DNA from 3 places in the Ferrovibrio terrae genome. Region 3 is predicted to be linked to each of the others. Evidence: predicted binding sites of a transcription regulator. Region 3 holds the regulator's gene; each other region holds the start of a gene.
The links. The regulator PhoB, encoded in region 3, activates phosphate uptake and scavenging genes when phosphate is short. The targets are predictions, from matches to a motif close to TNTCATAAAACTGTCA.

Region 1 (5,646 bases), 1.2 Mb from region 3:
GTTCTGATCAATCTTCTGCGCAATGGCATGGAAGCCATGGATTCCGTATCCGGCGACAAGATGCTTGGGCTGCATGTCCATCGCGTCGAAACGGCGATCCAGGTTGAAATCCGGGATCGCGGCCATGGCATCGAGAATCCGGACCGGATGTTCGAGCCATTCTTCACCACCAAGGAACATGGCATGGGCATGGGCCTGGCCATTTGCCGGTCGATTATAGAGTCGCATGGCGGGCGGCTGTGGGCCGAACGGAACGAGCCGCAAGGCGCGATCCTGCTGTTTACCTTACCGATAGAGTTGAAAGTTTTGTGATGAGTTTGGATAGCCAGATTGTTTTCATTGTCGATGACGACGCCCGCATTCGCGAGGCGCTTGCAGACCTGCTTGCCTCACGTGGTATGCATAGCATTGCCTTCGGATCTGCGCGCGACTACATCGCCGCCGACAAGCCGGATATTCCCGCCTGTCTGATCCTTGATGTCGAATTGCCCGATATCAACGGTCTGGACCTGCAGGGACAAATTGCCACCACCAATCATCCCCCGATCGTGTTCATTACCGGGCATGGCGACATCCCGTCCTCGGTACGCGCGATCAAACGCGGCGCCGTCGATTTCCTGACCAAGCCTTTCAGCGACAACGACCTGATGACCGCGATCGACACCGCCATCGCTCAGGATCGCGGGAACCGATCGGCCCGTGCCGAATTGGAAGACCTGCAGCGCCGGTATCTCGAACTGACGCCGCGCGAACGCGAGGTATTTCCGCTGGTGGTAAGTGGTCTTCTCAATAAGCAGGCAGCTGCGGAACTGGGGATCAGCGAGGTGATGCTGCAAATCCACAGGCGAAACGTGACGCAGAAAATGGGCGTCGATTCATTCGCCGATCTCGTGCGGGTCGCAGAGCGAATGGGAATACCAGTCAAACATTCCCGTCGAGCGGGAGGTACACGAAAGTGAGTCAGGTGAAGCGTATAGTCGCCGTTGTGGATGATGACCCGCGGGTGCTGGAGTCTCTGGAAGAGCTGCTGGAATCGGCTGGCTATGCCACACGCAGCTTTGGATCGGCCGGAGCGCTGCTCAATGGCGGCATATCGAACATTGATCTTCTGATCACCGATATCGGAATGCCGACCATAGACGGTTTCGAACTGCGCGACCGGGTGAAACGGGAGCGTCCGGATCTGCCGGTTTTCCTGATCACCGGTCGCCACGAGATTGCGGATCAGGGCCGCGCACAGGGAGTAGGCGGGATTTTCCAAAAACCGTTCGATGGCCAGGCTTTGTTGGCGGCCGTCGGAGATGCCTTGCAACACAAAGGAAAAGGAGGGTGATCATGAGAGTTGACCAGCCGCTCCAGCGGCGATTAACACAGTCATCATCACAGACCAGTCAGGACGCAGGGCAGCCGACCGTCATCATCGTCGATGACGATTCTGCGGTCCGCGAGGCGTTATCCGACCTCGTTCAATCGGCAGGATTCAACGCTATCTGCTTTGCCTCGACTGGCGAACTGATCGGAGCCGATATACTGGAAGCTCCCGGATGCCTCATCCTTGATGTGCGGATGCCGGGCGCGAGCGGACTAGATTTGCAGCGTCGCCTGGCGCAGAAGGGCGACGTCAAACCGATCATCTTCCTGACAGGCCATGGCGACATCCCGATGAGCGTACAGGCCATGAAAGCCGGTGCGGTCGATTTCCTGACCAAGCCCGTGCGCGACCAGGACCTTCTCGATGCCATCACCGCAGCGATTGCATTGGACACCGAACGGCGCGCCCGTGGTGTCGTGATCGAACGCTACACCGAGCGCCTCAAAGTGCTGACCCAGCGCGAGCGCGAGGTACTTCAGCAAGTGGTGCGCGGACGGCAGAACAAGCAGATCGCCTTTGACCTCGGGATCAGTGACGTGACGGTGAAACTCCATCGCAGCAATGCCATGCGCAAGATGGAGGTCAGCTCGGTTGGCGAACTGGTCCGCATCTGGGAAGCACTGCCCGCGCCCGTACGGGATATCGGCAAGGAATAGCGGACTCATTAGCAAAAAGGCCGGCCGCCACTGAATGGCTGACCGGCCCTTTTTGAAAGAGTGATGCGCTCGAAAATATTCGAGCTCTACCGGCGCCTCGGAGAAAAGACGCCGGTAGCACGCAAGTGGTCAGTACTCCCAGTGGGCGGGCACCCAGCGGAACACGTCGCCGTCGATCGCCACCCGGCAGAACGGGAATGACAGGTGTGCCGCCACCAACACCTCGCCGGTTCCCGCCAGTTCCCGCAGAAGCTCGACACGGACACGGGCCGACTCTTCAGGATCGTGTTCGAAACCGTTGTACCAGTACGGATGGTCGAACCCGACCGGGAAGATGGCGTCGCCGGCGAAAGTCAGATGCTTGCCACCGGATGAAATGCGAACCACGCTGTGCCCGGGCGTGTGGCCACCGGTGCGGCGGACGACAACACCCGGCACCACTTCGTGCTGCTCGTCGAACTGCCGCAGCTGGCTGCCATACTGTTTCAGGAACCGAGTGGCGACCGACCGAAGGACAGGCGGGATCGGATTCGGCATGGTGGTGTGGGAGAAATCGGGCGATGCCCAGAATTCGACCTCGGTGGCCGCCACATGGATCGGTATATCCCGACGCAGCCCCTTCAGCCCGTCGCCGACCAGCCCGCCGATGTGGTCCATGTGCAGGTGGGTGAGCACCAAATCCGTCACAGACGCGAGTTCAACGCCGGCAGCGGCCAGACGCTGCGCCAGCCGCCCGGCTTTCGGGAAGTCCGGATACTCCAGCCCGATCCCGGCATCGACCAGGATGGTCCGGCCGCGGCCACGGATCACCACCACGTTCAGCGGCCAGTCGAGCGTGTCCGACGGCATAAACATACCCTTCAGCCAAGCCGCGAGGGCAGCCGGATCGGCGTTGGTGGCCAGGACCGATGTTGGTATCGTCAGCACGCCGTCGCTGATTACCAGAACTTCATAATCGCCGACCTGCAGCGCATAGCGCGACGGAACCAGTTCGTCGGGCTTCGCTTTGCCGGAATGTGATGCAACGTTCACGTTCATGTTTGCCTCCTGTTATGGTGAGGCCATGGTCGCTCACGGATCGACCGCCGTGTATCGTGCAGCCCGCTAGGTTCCGCGACCCAAGAAACAGATGGACCTGCACCTTGAGATAGGTTTGCCTCGTCGCTGGTAGAACGGCAGCCCTTGCACAGGCACCGGTCATGAAATCGGCAAGCGTGTGGGGAAAGCTCCCCCGAAGTCAGAATGCCTGTCGCCTGAACACTCGCCCCAATCTGAACAGACTTTCCGAATAGGTGTTCATTTCTCAATGCGCACCTGTTGCGGCCTCAGATGCACACTGGGCACCTAATGGCTCAGTTCAGAAGAATTCCTGTTTGCCGGATTTAAAGACTTGGGCTGTATGTCATATAGGTGTAATGAAACTGTAATAATCGAATCTTGCCCACAAAGGTGGAAATAAATGCCTGTTTTCCGCGATCCTGACCCGGACCCCGACGGCGCACTGGACGCTTTGATGCCCCCCGCCACATTGATCCTGGCGCGCCATGACCGGGGGGCCACATGATTACCGCATCCGCAGGCGCGACCGAACTGCTTCTCCACCTGATGTCCGGCGTCGCCCTCCTGCTCTGGGGCGTGCGCATGGTGCGCACCGGCATGACCCGCGCCTTCGGCGCACAGCTGCGCCGCTATCTCGGCCGCGCGCTGCGCCAGCGCTTTTCCGGCTTCGTCGCCGGCCTCGGCATCACCGCTTTGCTGCAGTCGAGCACGGCCACCGCACTGATCATTTCTTCCTTTGCCGGTCGCGGCCTGATCACCGGCACGGTGGCGCTGGGCGTGATGCTGGGCGCCGATGTCGGCACGACTGTTGCCGCGCAGATTCTCTCGCTGGATCTCAGCTGGCTCGCGCCGCTCTGCCTGGTGCTGGGCGTCGGTCTGTTCACCACCGGCGAAAACAGCATGCGCCGTCATATCGGCCGCCTTGCCATCGGCCTCGGCCTCACCTTGCTGGCGCTGAAACTGATCGTCGCGGCCTCCGCGCCGCTGCGCGACTCCCCCGCGCTCGCCATCGTGCTGCGGCCGCTGGATCACGAGCCGCTGATCGCCGTTCTGCTGGCCGCGCTGCTGACCTGGGCGGCGCATTCCAGCCTCGCCATGATCCTGCTGTTCACCGGTCTGGCCGCGGCTGGCACCATCGACACGACTTTGGTGTTTGCGCTGGTGCTGGGCGCCAATATCGGCGGCGCCATGGCACCGTTCATGGCGACCGCCGGCCAGCCGCCGGCCGCGCGCCGGCCACCGCTGGGCAATCTGGTGATGCGCGGCATCGGCGTGCTGCTGATGCTGCCGTTGCTGTCATGGCTGCCGGACTGGATGGCGCAGCTCGGCACCTCGCCGGCGCGTCAGGCCATCGACATGCACACCGCCTTCAATATCGCGCTGGCGCTGGTGTTCCTGCCGCTGCTGGGGCCGGTCGATAAGCTGACGCGCCGTTTCCTGCCCGATGTGAAGGACGAAGCGAGCTTCGCGCCGCGCTATCTCGATGCCTCGGCGCTGGAGACGCCCGGCGTGGCGCTGGCGGCGGCGGCGCGCGAGACGTTGCGCCTGAGCGATGCGGTCGCCCGCATGCTGGACGACACGATGACGGTGTTCACCCGCGACGACGGCAAGCTCGCCAAGGCGGTGGAGCAGGCCGACGATCAGGTCGACCAGCTCTACGAAGCGATCAAGCTGTACCTGACCGAACTGAGCAAGCAGGGCCTGGATGAGAAGGACAGCCGGCGTTATGTCGATGTACTCACCTTCACCACCAATCTCGAGCATATCGGCGACATCATCGACAAGAACCTGATGGAACTGGCGCAGAAGAAGATCAAGAACAAGCTGACCTTCTCGAAGGAAGGCCTGGCCGAACTGACCAACTTCCACCATCGCGTCGCCGCCAATCTGCAGATGGCCTGTAACCTGTTCATGTCGGGCGATGTGAAGATGGCGCGCCTGCTGCTGGAAGAGAAAGCCCAGCTGCGGCTGGCCGAACAGCAGGCCGCGGAGAATCATTACCAGCGTATCCGCGACGGCCGGTCTGAAAGCATCGAGACCAGCGCGATCCATCTCGACCTGATCCGCGACCTCAAGCGCATCAACAGCCATCTTACGGCTGTGGCCTATCCGATCCTGGAACAGACCGGCGAACTGACTGCGACGCGGCTGCGCGCCGACGAGCGTCCGGACCGCAGTTCGCAGAAGGATGCCGAGGCCGCCCGCAACGGCCGCACCAGTCTGGCGTAAGCGTCAGGCCGTCGTCGCGACCGGCGTCGCGCGACGGCCGCCTTTCAGGCGATACAGCAGCCAGGCGGCGATCAGGATGTTCATCATGTTAAAGGCAATGCCGTTCAGCAGCGCCGCCTGATACGAGCCGGTGAAATCGTAGATCTTGCCCGACATCCAGCCGCCCAGCGCCATGCCGGCCAGCGTGGCGGAAATCGCCAGGCTGACACGCAGGCCGGCCTGTGCAGCCGGAAACAGCTCACGGATGATGAAGGCATAGCTGGGCACGATACCGCCCTGGACCAGACCGAACACCGCCGAGATGACGTAGAGCGACATCAGCCCGTCGAA
Region 2 (5,646 bases), 720 kb from region 3:
CTCGCCTGACCGGCGGGCCGTTTTTGTTGCCGCCTAGACCAGCAGCTTGCGGATGCGGGCCGAGATCAGGTCGACCAGGCTGACCAGCAGAATGATCATGATCATCACGGCGCAGGTCTGATCGAAACGGAAGCTGCGGATCACCTCCCACAGCACCACGCCGATGCCGCCGGCGCCAACCATGCCGACCACCGAGGCCGAGCGGACGTTGGATTCGAAGCGGTAGAGCGAATACGACACCCAGAGCGGCATCACCTGCGGGATCACGCCATAGACGATTTCTTCCAGCGCAGTGGCGCCGGTGGCACGGATGCCTTCGACCGGCTGCGGATCGATCGCCTCGACCGCCTCGGAAAACAGCTTGGCCAGTACGCCCGTGGTATGCAGCCAGAGCGCCAGCGCGCCGGCGAAAGGCCCGAGGCCGACCGCGACGACGAACAGCATGGCAAAGACCATCTCGTTGATCGAGCGCATGGCATCGAGCACGCGGCGCACCGGCTGGTAGACCCAGGCCGGTGCAATATTCGCGGCCGCCAGCAGGCTGAGCGGCACGGCGCAGACCACCGCCAGCACGGTGCCCCAGATGGCGATGTGCAGCGTGATGATCAGCTCGGAGAGATAGGAACGCCAGTCGTTGAAATCCGGCGGGAAAAAATCGCTGAGGAAAGTCGCCATATTGCCGGCATCGGCGATCAGCTTGAGCGGCGCGACTTCCGCGCCCTGCCACGACCAGACCAGGATGGCGGCGAGCAGGCCGTAGAGCACCAGCTTGCCCAGCGAATGTTTCGCGCCGGGCCGGGGCGGATGGATCGGCAGTTCGCGAATGGCGGTGGCGGCAGTGGCGGACATGACAGACCTCAAGGCAGAAGAAACAGAGACGGGACGGCCCAGCTTTCTCTGCCGGAGCCGCCCCGTGCGTGGTTGATTACGACCCCATCTGCTTGTTGAGATCGGCCAGCTTGGCGTCGATCTCGGCGATCTTCTTCGCCTTCTCGTCGGCGGCCATGTTGGCGTCGCCTTCCAGCTTGATCTTGTCGCGGAACAGCGCGAGCTGGCGGATCGGGATCAGCTGCCTGTTGCTCGACTCCTTGAAAGCGCCCCACTGCAGGTCGGTCAGCACCTTGGTTTCCTTGCCCAGCTGGTCGGCGCTCTTGCCCGACGTCTGGGTGCCGTAGGTCATGAAGAAGGTCTTGAGCGTCTTCTTGTCGGCATCCGACAGGTCCTTGCGCCAGACAATCGGGTCCGACGGGATCAGCGGTGACTTCCAGATCGACTTGAGCTCGGCGGCCTTGGCCGGCTGGGTCTTCTGCAAGCGCTCCAGGTTCTCGGTATTGTTGGTGGCGACATCAACCTGCTTGTTGGCGACGGCCAGCGCATTCACTTCATGGCTGCCCGTCACCATGCGGCTGAAATGCTTGCGCGGGTCGATATTGTTCTGGCCGAAGACGTAGAAGCTCGGCACCAGGAAGCCCGAAGTGGAATTCGGATCGCCATTGCCGAAGGTGTACTTGCCCGGAGCGGCCAGCACGTCCTGCAGTGAATTGATCGGGCTGTCCTTATGGACCAGCAGCAGCGACCAGTAGCCCGGCGAACCGTCCTTGGCGGTGGTCTGCACGAAGACCTCGCCCTCGGCACGGTCGACGGCCTGGATGGCCGAAGCGTTGCCGTACCAGGCGATCTGCACCTTGTTGAAGCGCATGCCTTCGATCACGCCGGCATAATCAGGGGCGAAGAAGGCGTTGATCTTCTTGCCGGTCTGCTTCTCCATATCGGCCAGGAATGGCTCCCAGATGGTCTTCAGGTTGGAGCTCGACTCGGTCGAGATGATGCCGAAGTTGATTTCCTTCAGCTGCGCATGGGCAGTGCCCGACAGGACAGTGCCGGCGAGCAGCACGGCAGCGGTGGTGAGGAATGTGCGACGAAGCATGGTTTTCTCCCGGTGGTTTGACTGAAGGACGTGGTCTTGAGGTAAGCGTGAAATTCAGGCCGGCAGCGCCTGCATGCGCGGCACGAGGCGCGCGCTGTCGACCGGCTGGTCGACCTCGTGATCGACATCGGCCGGTTCGCCCAGAGATCCGAAATCGAGATCGGTCTGCTCGCCGTAGATGCCGCGCAGCAAGGCAGCGGTGACGGCCGCCGACGGCCCGTCATACATCACGCGGCCGTCGCGCAATGCCACGACGCGGCGGCAGTATTTCAGCGCGAAATCCACCTGATGCAGCGACACCACGACGGTGACGCGATCCGAGCGGTTGATATCGGCCAGCGCCGCCATCACGCGGCGCGAGGATTCCGGATCGAGCGAGGCAATCGGCTCGTCGGCGAGAATGACGCGGGCCTGCTGCACCAAGGCGCGGGCAATGGCGGCGCGCTGCTGCTGGCCACCCGAGAGAGTCGAGGCGCGCTGGAAGGCGCAGGACGCGATACCGACGCGGTCGAGGGCTGCCACGGCGATGCGCCGCTGGTCGTCGGTGAACAGCTTGAACATCGTGCGCCACAGCGGCATGCGGCCGAGATTGCCGGCGAGCACGTTGGTCAGCACCTGCATGCGGCCGACCAGGTTGAACTGCTGGAAGATGAAGCCGATGCCGGCGCGGGTTTCACGGATGCCCTTGCCGATGCGGCCACCCGCCTGCACCATGCGGCCATCGACCGAAATCTGCGACGCGGCGTCGCGATCGCCCGGCATCAGGCCGGCGACATGGCGCAGCAGGGTGGATTTGCCCGACCCCGAGGCCCCGATCAGCGCGACCATCTCGCCGGGCTGGATCGCAAGGCTGACATTGTCGAGCGCGCGCTTGCCCGTCTTGAAAGTTTTCGATAGATGGGCGATCTCGATGGCCGCGCGCATGCGATTCCCCGCTGTTTCCGTGTAGGGGACGCTGATAGCAATGCGGTGTGACAGTTCGATTGCGGTTCGGCGACGGCAGGGTGAAATCCCCGACCGACTCCGGGCCGTCAGGGTTACCCACAAGACCATCTGCACACAGGTCTAGACCATGGCGCCGCGTTTTGCCCTTTATGTCGCTCCGGCCACCGACCACCCGCTGCATGATATTGCAGCCCGCTGGCTCGGCTGGGATCCCGAGACCGGCGCGCAGTATCTGGCCGTGCCGGCAGCAGGCCTTGACGCTGGCCGGATCGCCAGCCTGACCGCCGATCCACGCAGATACGGTTTCCACGGCACGCTGAAGCCGCCGTTCCATCTGGCCGAAGGCTGCGACGAGGGCCAGCTGATCATGGCGCTGGAGACATTCGCCGCCACGCGCCGGCCCCTGCGCCTGACGCTGACGCCCGCCGCACTGGGCAGCTTCCTCGCCCTGCGGCCGGCCGTGCCTTCGGCAGAACTGGATGCGCTGGCCGCCGATTGCATCCGCACCTTCGACCGGTTCCGCGCGCCGCCATCGGAGCAGGAACTGGCGCGCCGCCGCGCCGCCGGTTTAAGCGCGCGGCAGGAGCAGTACCTGCGCGACTGGGGCTATCCTTACATCTTCGAAGAATTCCGCATGCATTTCACCCTGACCGGCAGAATCAAGGATGCGACCGAGCGCGGCCTGCTGCTGGATCACCTGACCGAACTGACCGCGCCAGCCCTGCGCAAGGATTTCATGCTGGATGAGGTCTGCCTGTTCGTGCAGGGGGAACCGTCGGCGAATTTCCGCATCGCCGGGCGCTACAGGCTGGGCGGCTAGCCCCGCGCGCCCTCGAAAACCAGACGCAGGCCGAGCGCCGCCATCACGCCGCCAGCCAGCCGGTCGATCCAGGTCTTGCCACCGAGATACAGGCGACGCGGACCGCCGGCCGAGAAGGCCGTGGCGACCAGCGCATACCAGACGAATTCGACCGTGAAGATCGCCGCCGGCAGCGTGACCGCCAGCCAGAGCGGCAGCGGCTGCGCCGGCAGCAGGGCCGCGAAGATGCCGGCATAGACCACGGCGGTTTTCGGATTGCTGAGCTGCGTGACCAGCCCGAGCAGCGCCGCACGCCAGAAACCCTGCCCCGCCCCTTGGCCAGCCTGGCCGGAGGTATCCACCGCCAACGGTTCGCGCGCGCCGCGCCACAGCCGCCAGCCAAGATACAGCAGATACAGCCCACCCAGAATCTTGAGCCCGAGATAAAGCCAGGCCACCTGCGCCAGCAAGGCAATCAGCCCGAGCAGGGCCAGCGTCGCGAAGGTGAGTCCGCCCAGCCCCATGCCAAGCGCAGTGCCAAGCCCTGCGCCGCGCGACCCGGCAATGGCGGTGCGCGCCACCAGCACGAAACTCGGGCCGGGGCTGATCGCGCCCAGCGCGATGGCGACGACGATGCTGAAGAGCGGAAGCAGATGTTCCATGGCGACGACTCCCTTAAGCCAGGAGCGCAGTATGGCCGATCAGCCGCGTTTTTGCAGCAGCAGCGAGAGTGCCGCCACACCCTCGGCCAGCGGGCCGTCATTGTTCAGCGCCGCGACATCGTCGCCGTCCAGCCGGAAAGCCGCGGCGCGCTGTAACCGTTCTTCGATCTCGACGGCCGATTCACGCCCGCGCGCCTGCAGCCGGCGGCGCAGCATATCCGGCGAAGCATTGATCGCGAGCACCAGAAGGCCGGGATACTTCGCCCGCGCTTCCTCGATCACGCCGCGCGAGACATTCACCACCACCTGCCGGCCGGCAGCGAGATCGGACTCTATACTTGCCGGAATACCGTAGTGCAGGCCATGCGCCGTCCAGAACAGTGCGAAGGCACCGCGCGCCACCATAGCGGCGAACTCCGCCTCGCTGACGGCCTGATACTCCTCGCCGCCCAGCCCGGCCGCGCGGGTGATCACACGGCGCGGGAAGACGATATCGCTGCGGCCGGCCAGCGCCACGCGCGCGCCATCCAGCAGGCTGTCCTTGCCCACCCCGCTCGGCCCCGTCACCAGGACGAGGCGGCCTTTTGGCATGGTCATCTCAGCTGGCAGCCTTCATTGCCGTCGCGATGATCGGGCGATAATGCGCCAGATCAGGTGTCTTCAGCTCCGGCGTCTTGGCCGCGTCGTCCCAGCGGCGCAGCAGCACGGCATCGCGCGCATAGGGCTGCGCGATGAAGCCCGCGGCCTCGTCCGCAGTGTAGATGCCGCCCTGGACTTCCAGGCTGGTTTTCGACGCCTGCGACAACCCGGCCCAGTAATGCGGCTCGGCCTGGCAGAGATAGCGTTTGGCCTCGACATGCAAGCGTACCGGCTCGGTGACGGCCTGCGGGAAATAGTGCTCCAGCCAGTCGGCGGCGAGATGTTCATGCCCGGCATCGACGCCCTGCTCGGCCTGGCCTTCGTCGCCCTCGCCGACCAGATGGCCGATGTCATGCAGCAGGCAGGCGGTGATCAGTTCGGGCGAGGAGCCGGTGCGCTCGGCATGCATGGCGCATTGCAGCGCATGCTCCAGCTGGCTGACCGCTTCCATGCCGTAGCGCTCGGCGCCGGCTTTTTCCAGCACGGTGATGATCTGGTCGAGAACAGTCATGATGTCTCTCCCTACATCACACGCTTGCCGCTGCGCCACACGGCGCGCACCACCGGCGTATCGTCGATCAGGCTGATGCGCAGCAGGTCGGCGCGCTTGCCGGTTTCGATGGCGCCGCGATCGGTCAGACCCACGGCATCGGCCGGATTGCTGGAGGCCATCG
Region 3 (5,646 bases):
CCGCAGTCACCACGGTTACGGTGCATATCGCTTCACTGCTGGTCGGCGATCAGGAATTCGACAGCCCCAAGACACTTGCGGCCTTCGCACTTGGCCTGGTGCTGTTCATCGTCACGCTCAGCCTCAACATCGTTGCCCTGCGCATCGTCAAGAAATACCGGGAACAGTATGACTGACATCCTCGCCGATACCATGCCGCGTCAGCAGGCTGCCGCTGCCTTGACGCCGGGCATTCACATGACCGATGCGGCAAACAAACGGCTGAAGGCGCGCTATGCCTCCGAACGCCGCTTCAAGATGATTGGTCTGTCCGCGATCCTGTTTTCCCTGACAGCCCTTGCGATCCTTATGTTCACGATCGCCTCGAATGGCTTCACCGCCTTTCGCCAGACGCACGTCCGGCTCGATCTGCAGCTCAGCGCTGAACAGATTGCTCCGGCCGGCACTACCGATGTGCGCAAGATCATGCAGGGCAACTACGGCGCCATAATCCTGGACGCACTGCAGAAGAAGTTCCCGGATGTGCAGAGCCGTGGCGAGCGTCGCCGCCTGCAGGCCCTGGTCAGCGCCGGTGCCGAATCCCAGATTGGTCGTATGATCGTGGCCGATCCATCGCTGATCGGTCAGACCATTTCGGTCTGGCTGCCGACCTCGTCGGATATCGACATGTTCGTAAAGCGCCAGGTCGATACCACAGCCCCTGAAGAGGAGCGCCGGGTCAAGGATAGCCAGGTGCGCTGGCTTGACAGCCTGAAGGCGTCGGGTGATCTCGACCTGCAGTTCAATCTCCGCTTCTTCACCGGCGCGGATAGCCGAGAGCCGGAATTGGTTGGCGTCTGGGGTGGAGTGGTCGGCTCCTTCTATACCCTGCTGGTTACCTTGCTGGTGGCTTTCCCGCTCGGCATCATGGCGGCGATCTACCTTGAGGAGTTCGCGCCGAAAAACCACTGGACCGAACTGATCGAGGTCAACATCAACAACCTCGCGGCCGTGCCCTCAATCGTCTATGGACTGCTCGGCCTTGCGGTCTTTATCGGCTTCTTCGGGATGCCGCGCTCGGCGCCATTCGTCGGCGGCCTGGTCCTGGCCCTCATGAGTCTCCCGGTGATGATCATTGCATCGCGCGCCGCCCTGCGCGCCGTGCCGCCTTCGATCCGGCAGGCCGCACTCGGCCTCGGCGCCTCACCGCTGCAAGTGGTGCTGCATCATGTGCTGCCGCTGGCCATGCCCGGCATTCTTACGGGTACGATCATTGCCATGGCCCATGCACTGGGCGAAACCGCACCGCTTCTGATGATCGGCATGGTCGCCTTCATCGTCGATATCCCGACAACGCCGGTGGATGCCGCCACGGTGCTGCCGGTGCAGATCTTCATGTGGGCCGACAGTTCCGAGCGCGGCTTTGTCGAGAAAACCTCGGCGGCGATCATCGTGCTGCTGGTTTTCCTGCTGCTGATGAATTTGGCGGCGATCCTGCTGCGCAAGAAATTCGAGCGTCGCTGGTAAGGTCCTGGCATCGCTCGCGCTGTAAATCACCCCTTGGAGCCCATAAGGACTTCTCATGCAGAATGGTACGCATAACGATCTCCGCCAGTCCGAGATCGAGATCAAGATGGTGACGCGCAAGGTCGGCGTCTTCTACGGCGAGAAGCAGGCGCTCCATGACGTCGATCTCGACATTCCGGCCCGTTCGGTCACGGCGCTCATCGGCCCGTCCGGCTGCGGAAAATCGACGTTCCTGCGTTGCCTGAACCGGATGAACGACACGATCCGAGACTGCCGCGTCATCGGCGATATCACGCTCGACAAGCTTAATGTCTACGACAGCAAGGTCGATGTCGTGCAACTGCGCGCCCGCGTCGGCATGGTGTTCCAGAAGGCGAATCCGTTCCCGAAATCGATCTACGAGAATGTCGCCTACGGTCCACGCATCCATGGCCTGGCTGAAAACAACGAGCATCTCGACCATATCGTCGAGACATCGCTGAAGCAGGCCGGTCTGTGGAAGGAAGTTGGCAACCGACTGCAGGAATCCGGCACTGGCCTGTCCGGTGGCCAGCAGCAGCGCCTCTGCATTGCCCGCGCCATTGCCGTGGCACCGGAAGTGATCCTGATGGACGAGCCCTGCTCGGCGCTCGACCCGATCGCCACTGCGCATATCGAAGAACTGATGGACGAACTGCGCGAGCAGTACACCATTGTCATCGTGACGCATTCGATGCAGCAGGCCGCGCGCGTCTCGCAGAAGACCGCTTTCTTCCATCTGGGCAACCTGGTCGAAACCGACGACACCAGGGTGATTTTCACCAATCCCAAGGATGAGCGGACCCAGGGTTACATCACCGGTCGCTTCGGCTGAGCAGAGTGAGGATTTAGAAAATGCCGCAACATATCGTTCAGCGTTACGACGACGAGCTGAAGAAGCTTTCCACCCTGATCGTGCAGATGGGCGGACTGGCGGAATCGCAGCTGGCTGCCGCGGTCGATGCCATCGTCAAGCGTGACAGCAAACTGGCCGAAGAGGTTGTGCAGGGCGACGCCAAGATCGATGCCTTGCGCAACCAGGTCGACGATTTTGCCATTGAGATGCTGGCCCGCCGGCAGCCGATGGCCGCCGATCTGCGCGTAATTGTCGCGGCGCTGCGTATCTCCTCGGAGATTGAGCGTATCGGCGATTATGCCAAGAATGTCGGCAAGCGCGCGGTTGCGCTGAACCAGGCGCCGCTGGTGCGGCCGGTACATGCCATCCCGCGCATGGCTGCCCTGGTGCAGGCCCTGATCAAGGACACGCTGGACGCCTATATCACCGACGACGCCGCCAAGGCTGACGCGGTCTGGGCCCGAGACGAAGAGGTTGATGACCTCTATACCAGCCTGTTTCGCGAATTGCTGACCTACATGATGGAAGATCCGCGCTCCATCACGCCCTGCACGCATCTGCTGTTCATCGCCAAGAACATCGAGCGTATCGGCGATCATGCCACCAACATCGCCGAGCTGATCCACTACACGGTTCTGGGTGAGATGCCCAAGGAAGATCGCCCGAAGGGGGATGATACCGCCTACGCGGTGGTCAATGTGCCGGGAGGCCAGCGATGAATATCGCAATCAAGCCGCGCGTCCTTGTCATCGAGGACGAGGCAGCGCTACTGGCGCTGCTGCGCTACAATCTGGAAAAGGAAAACTACACCGTCGACGAAGCGATGGACGGCGAGCAGGCCCTGCTGAAGGTGGCCGAGCATATGCCGGACCTGATCCTGCTCGACTGGATGCTGCCGCGCCTGTCGGGGCTGGAAGTCTGTCGCCAGCTGCGTCGCGATCCCAATGCCCGTAATGTGCCGATCATCATGCTGACGGCGCGCGGCGAGGAAGCCGACCGCGTGCGCGGCCTGGATGCTGGTGCCGACGACTATATCGCCAAGCCGTTTTCGCCCAGCGAACTGCTGGCGCGCATTCGCGCCGTGTTGCGCCGCATCCGTCCGGCTCTGGCGGAAGAGGTGCTGACCTATGGCGGGCTGGTGATGGATGTCGCCACCCACAAGGTGACGCGTAACAGTCGCGATATTCATCTCGGCCCCACCGAGTTCCGTCTGCTGCGTTATTTCCTGGAGCATCCTGGGCGCGTGCTGTCGCGCGATCAATTGCTGGATGCGGTCTGGGGGCGCGATATCTATGTCGAGCAGCGCACAGTCGACGTGCATATCCGCCGGCTGCGCAAGGCTCTGAACGGCAACGGCGAGACGGACGTCATCCGCACCGTGCGTTCGGCCGGCTATGCGCTGGAACTGACCGCCACGCCGGCAATGAGTGCCTGAGTCGAGCGCTTGAGCTCAACGCTGACCAATAAAAAAAGCCAGCCGTTCACCACGGCTGGCTTTTTCGTTTTTGGAGAAGCCGTGGCTTAGCGGCGGCCGGCGATCTGCTTCTTCATGGCGGCGAACAGGGCATCGATCTTACCGCCATTGTTCTGGATCACCGATTCGAACTGCTGACGCTGTGTGAAGGCCATCGACACGCCTTCCACGATCACGTCGGTGACCCGCGGCTTGCCGTCCTTCTCATGCGTCTTCCATTCGACACGGATCGGCGGGCCGCTCTGGCGATTGATCTGCGATTCAACGATGCTCTCGCTGCCGGCTGCCTTGGCGCCGTCGCGGACTTCCAGCGTTTCGCCGTTATACTGCGACAGCAACTGGGCATAGACCTTGGTGAGGTAGTCCTCGAACAGCGCGTCGTATTCCTTCTTCTGTTCGGGCGTGATGCCGCGGCTGTAGCGGCCAAGGCAGAAGCGGCCGACCGCATCGAGGTCGAGGTGGTTGGTCAGCAGGGTGCGGACCAGTCCTTCGCGTTTTTCCTGGGTCAATGAGCGGTCGCCCAGCGCCTTCAGCGTGTCGGTGCCGACCTCGCGGATGAACTGGTCGGGCGCCGCGGCCTGGGCCGCACGGACGGGGCCGGCAGCGACAAGCGCAAGTCCGGCCAGGGCCGTAAGCAGTAGGCGGCGTGAAACGGTCAGGGGAAGGGGCATGTGGCAACCAGCTAAGCTGTGGAGATTAATAGTCTTTTGCATTCCGAATAAGGCTTTAGCGAGGCGAATTCATAGCCCGGCTGCATTATGAAGGCCATGATTCTTTTTATGACGCGATTTAGTTCTACACAAATACATAAAGATATGTTTATATATAGTCCATGAACATCGAGCCGAGCTTTACCCTGGACGTCCTGATGGCCGCTTTGCGGGCTGCCGCCGAGCCGACGCGGCTGCGCCTGCTGGCGCTCTGCGCCGACAGCCAGCTCACGGTGTCAGAGCTCACCCAGATTCTGGGCCAAAGTCAGCCGCGCGTCTCGCGACATCTGAAACTGCTCTGCGAGGCGGGGCTGCTGGAGCGTGTGCCGGAAGGCACCTGGGCTTTCTATCGCGTGGGCGATCGGCTGGCCGGTGCGCCGCTGGCCCGTGCGCTGGCCACGTTGCTGCCGGCCGAGGACCCCATTCTGGCGCGCGATGCCGAGCGGCTGATCGCCGTGAAGCGCGCCCGCACCGAGGCCGCCGAACGGTATTTCCGCGACAATGCCGCCCAGTGGTCGGCGATCCGCTCGCTGCATATTGATGAAGCCCAGGTTGAGGCCGCCGTGCTGAAGATGCTGGATGGCGGTCAGCCGATCGGCGATCTGCTCGACATCGGCACCGGCACCGGCAGGCTGCTGGAAATCCTCAGCCCGAAAGTGAAGCGCGGCCTCGGCGTCGATAGCAGCCGTGACATGCTGAGCATTGCACGCAGCAACCTGGAACGTGCTGGCATCAAGCATTGCCAGGTTCGTCAGGCCGACATGTATGCCCTGCCGCTCGACAGCAACAGCATCGATGCGGCGGTGATCCATCAGGTGCTGCATTTCGCCGACGAACCGCAGAAGGCGATCCAGGAAGCCGCCCGCGTGCTGACGCCCGGCGGCCACCTGGTGATAGTCGATTTCGCACCGCATAACCTGGAAGACCTGCGCGCCCGTCATGCGCACCGCCGCCTTGGCTTTGCCGATGCCGAATTGCGCCCCTGGTGCGCTGCGGCCGGGCTTGACCTCGATCCGGTCACCGCGCTGCCGGGCCATCCGCTGACCGTCCATGTCTGGCGCGCCACCAAGCGCGGCGTCCCG

Region 1: FNB15_RS07260 (Na/Pi cotransporter family protein) is a predicted target of PhoB. The motif match lies at 3,440-3,455, and genes of this name have one in related genera.
Region 2: phnC (phosphonate ABC transporter ATP-binding protein) is a predicted target of PhoB. The motif match lies at 2,900-2,915, and genes of this name have one in related genera.

Annotation. Positions count from the first base shown of each region.
Region 1 is NZ_CP041636.1:1,482,054-1,487,699, reverse strand. It holds gene FNB15_RS07285 (MASE1 domain-containing protein) at 1-312, shown strand, start outside; gene FNB15_RS07280 (response regulator transcription factor) at 312-959, shown strand; gene FNB15_RS07275 (response regulator) at 956-1,333, shown strand; gene FNB15_RS07270 (response regulator transcription factor) at 1,336-2,028, shown strand; gene FNB15_RS07265 (MBL fold metallo-hydrolase) at 2,158-3,066, opposite strand; gene FNB15_RS07260 (Na/Pi cotransporter family protein) at 3,589-5,316, shown strand; gene FNB15_RS07255 (MFS transporter) at 5,320-5,646, opposite strand, start outside.
Region 2 is NZ_CP041636.1:1,961,511-1,967,156, reverse strand. It holds gene phnE (phosphonate ABC transporter, permease protein PhnE) at 34-849, opposite strand; gene phnD (phosphonate ABC transporter substrate-binding protein) at 926-1,927, opposite strand; gene phnC (phosphonate ABC transporter ATP-binding protein) at 1,982-2,851, opposite strand; gene FNB15_RS09595 (DUF1045 domain-containing protein) at 3,000-3,692, shown strand; gene FNB15_RS09590 (LysE family translocator) at 3,689-4,333, opposite strand; gene phnN (phosphonate metabolism protein/1,5-bisphosphokinase (PRPP-forming) PhnN) at 4,373-4,930, opposite strand; gene FNB15_RS09580 (phosphonate degradation HD-domain oxygenase) at 4,932-5,483, opposite strand; gene FNB15_RS09575 (alpha-D-ribose 1-methylphosphonate 5-triphosphate diphosphatase) at 5,495-5,646, opposite strand, start outside.
Region 3 is NZ_CP041636.1:2,684,050-2,689,695, forward strand. It holds gene pstC (phosphate ABC transporter permease subunit PstC) at 1-176, shown strand, start outside; gene pstA (phosphate ABC transporter permease PstA) at 169-1,506, shown strand; gene pstB (phosphate ABC transporter ATP-binding protein PstB) at 1,613-2,359, shown strand; gene phoU (phosphate signaling complex protein PhoU) at 2,380-3,099, shown strand; gene phoB (phosphate regulon transcriptional regulator PhoB) at 3,096-3,815, shown strand; gene FNB15_RS13120 (MlaC/ttg2D family ABC transporter substrate-binding protein) at 3,902-4,525, opposite strand; gene FNB15_RS13125 (ArsR/SmtB family transcription factor) at 4,687-5,646, shown strand, end outside.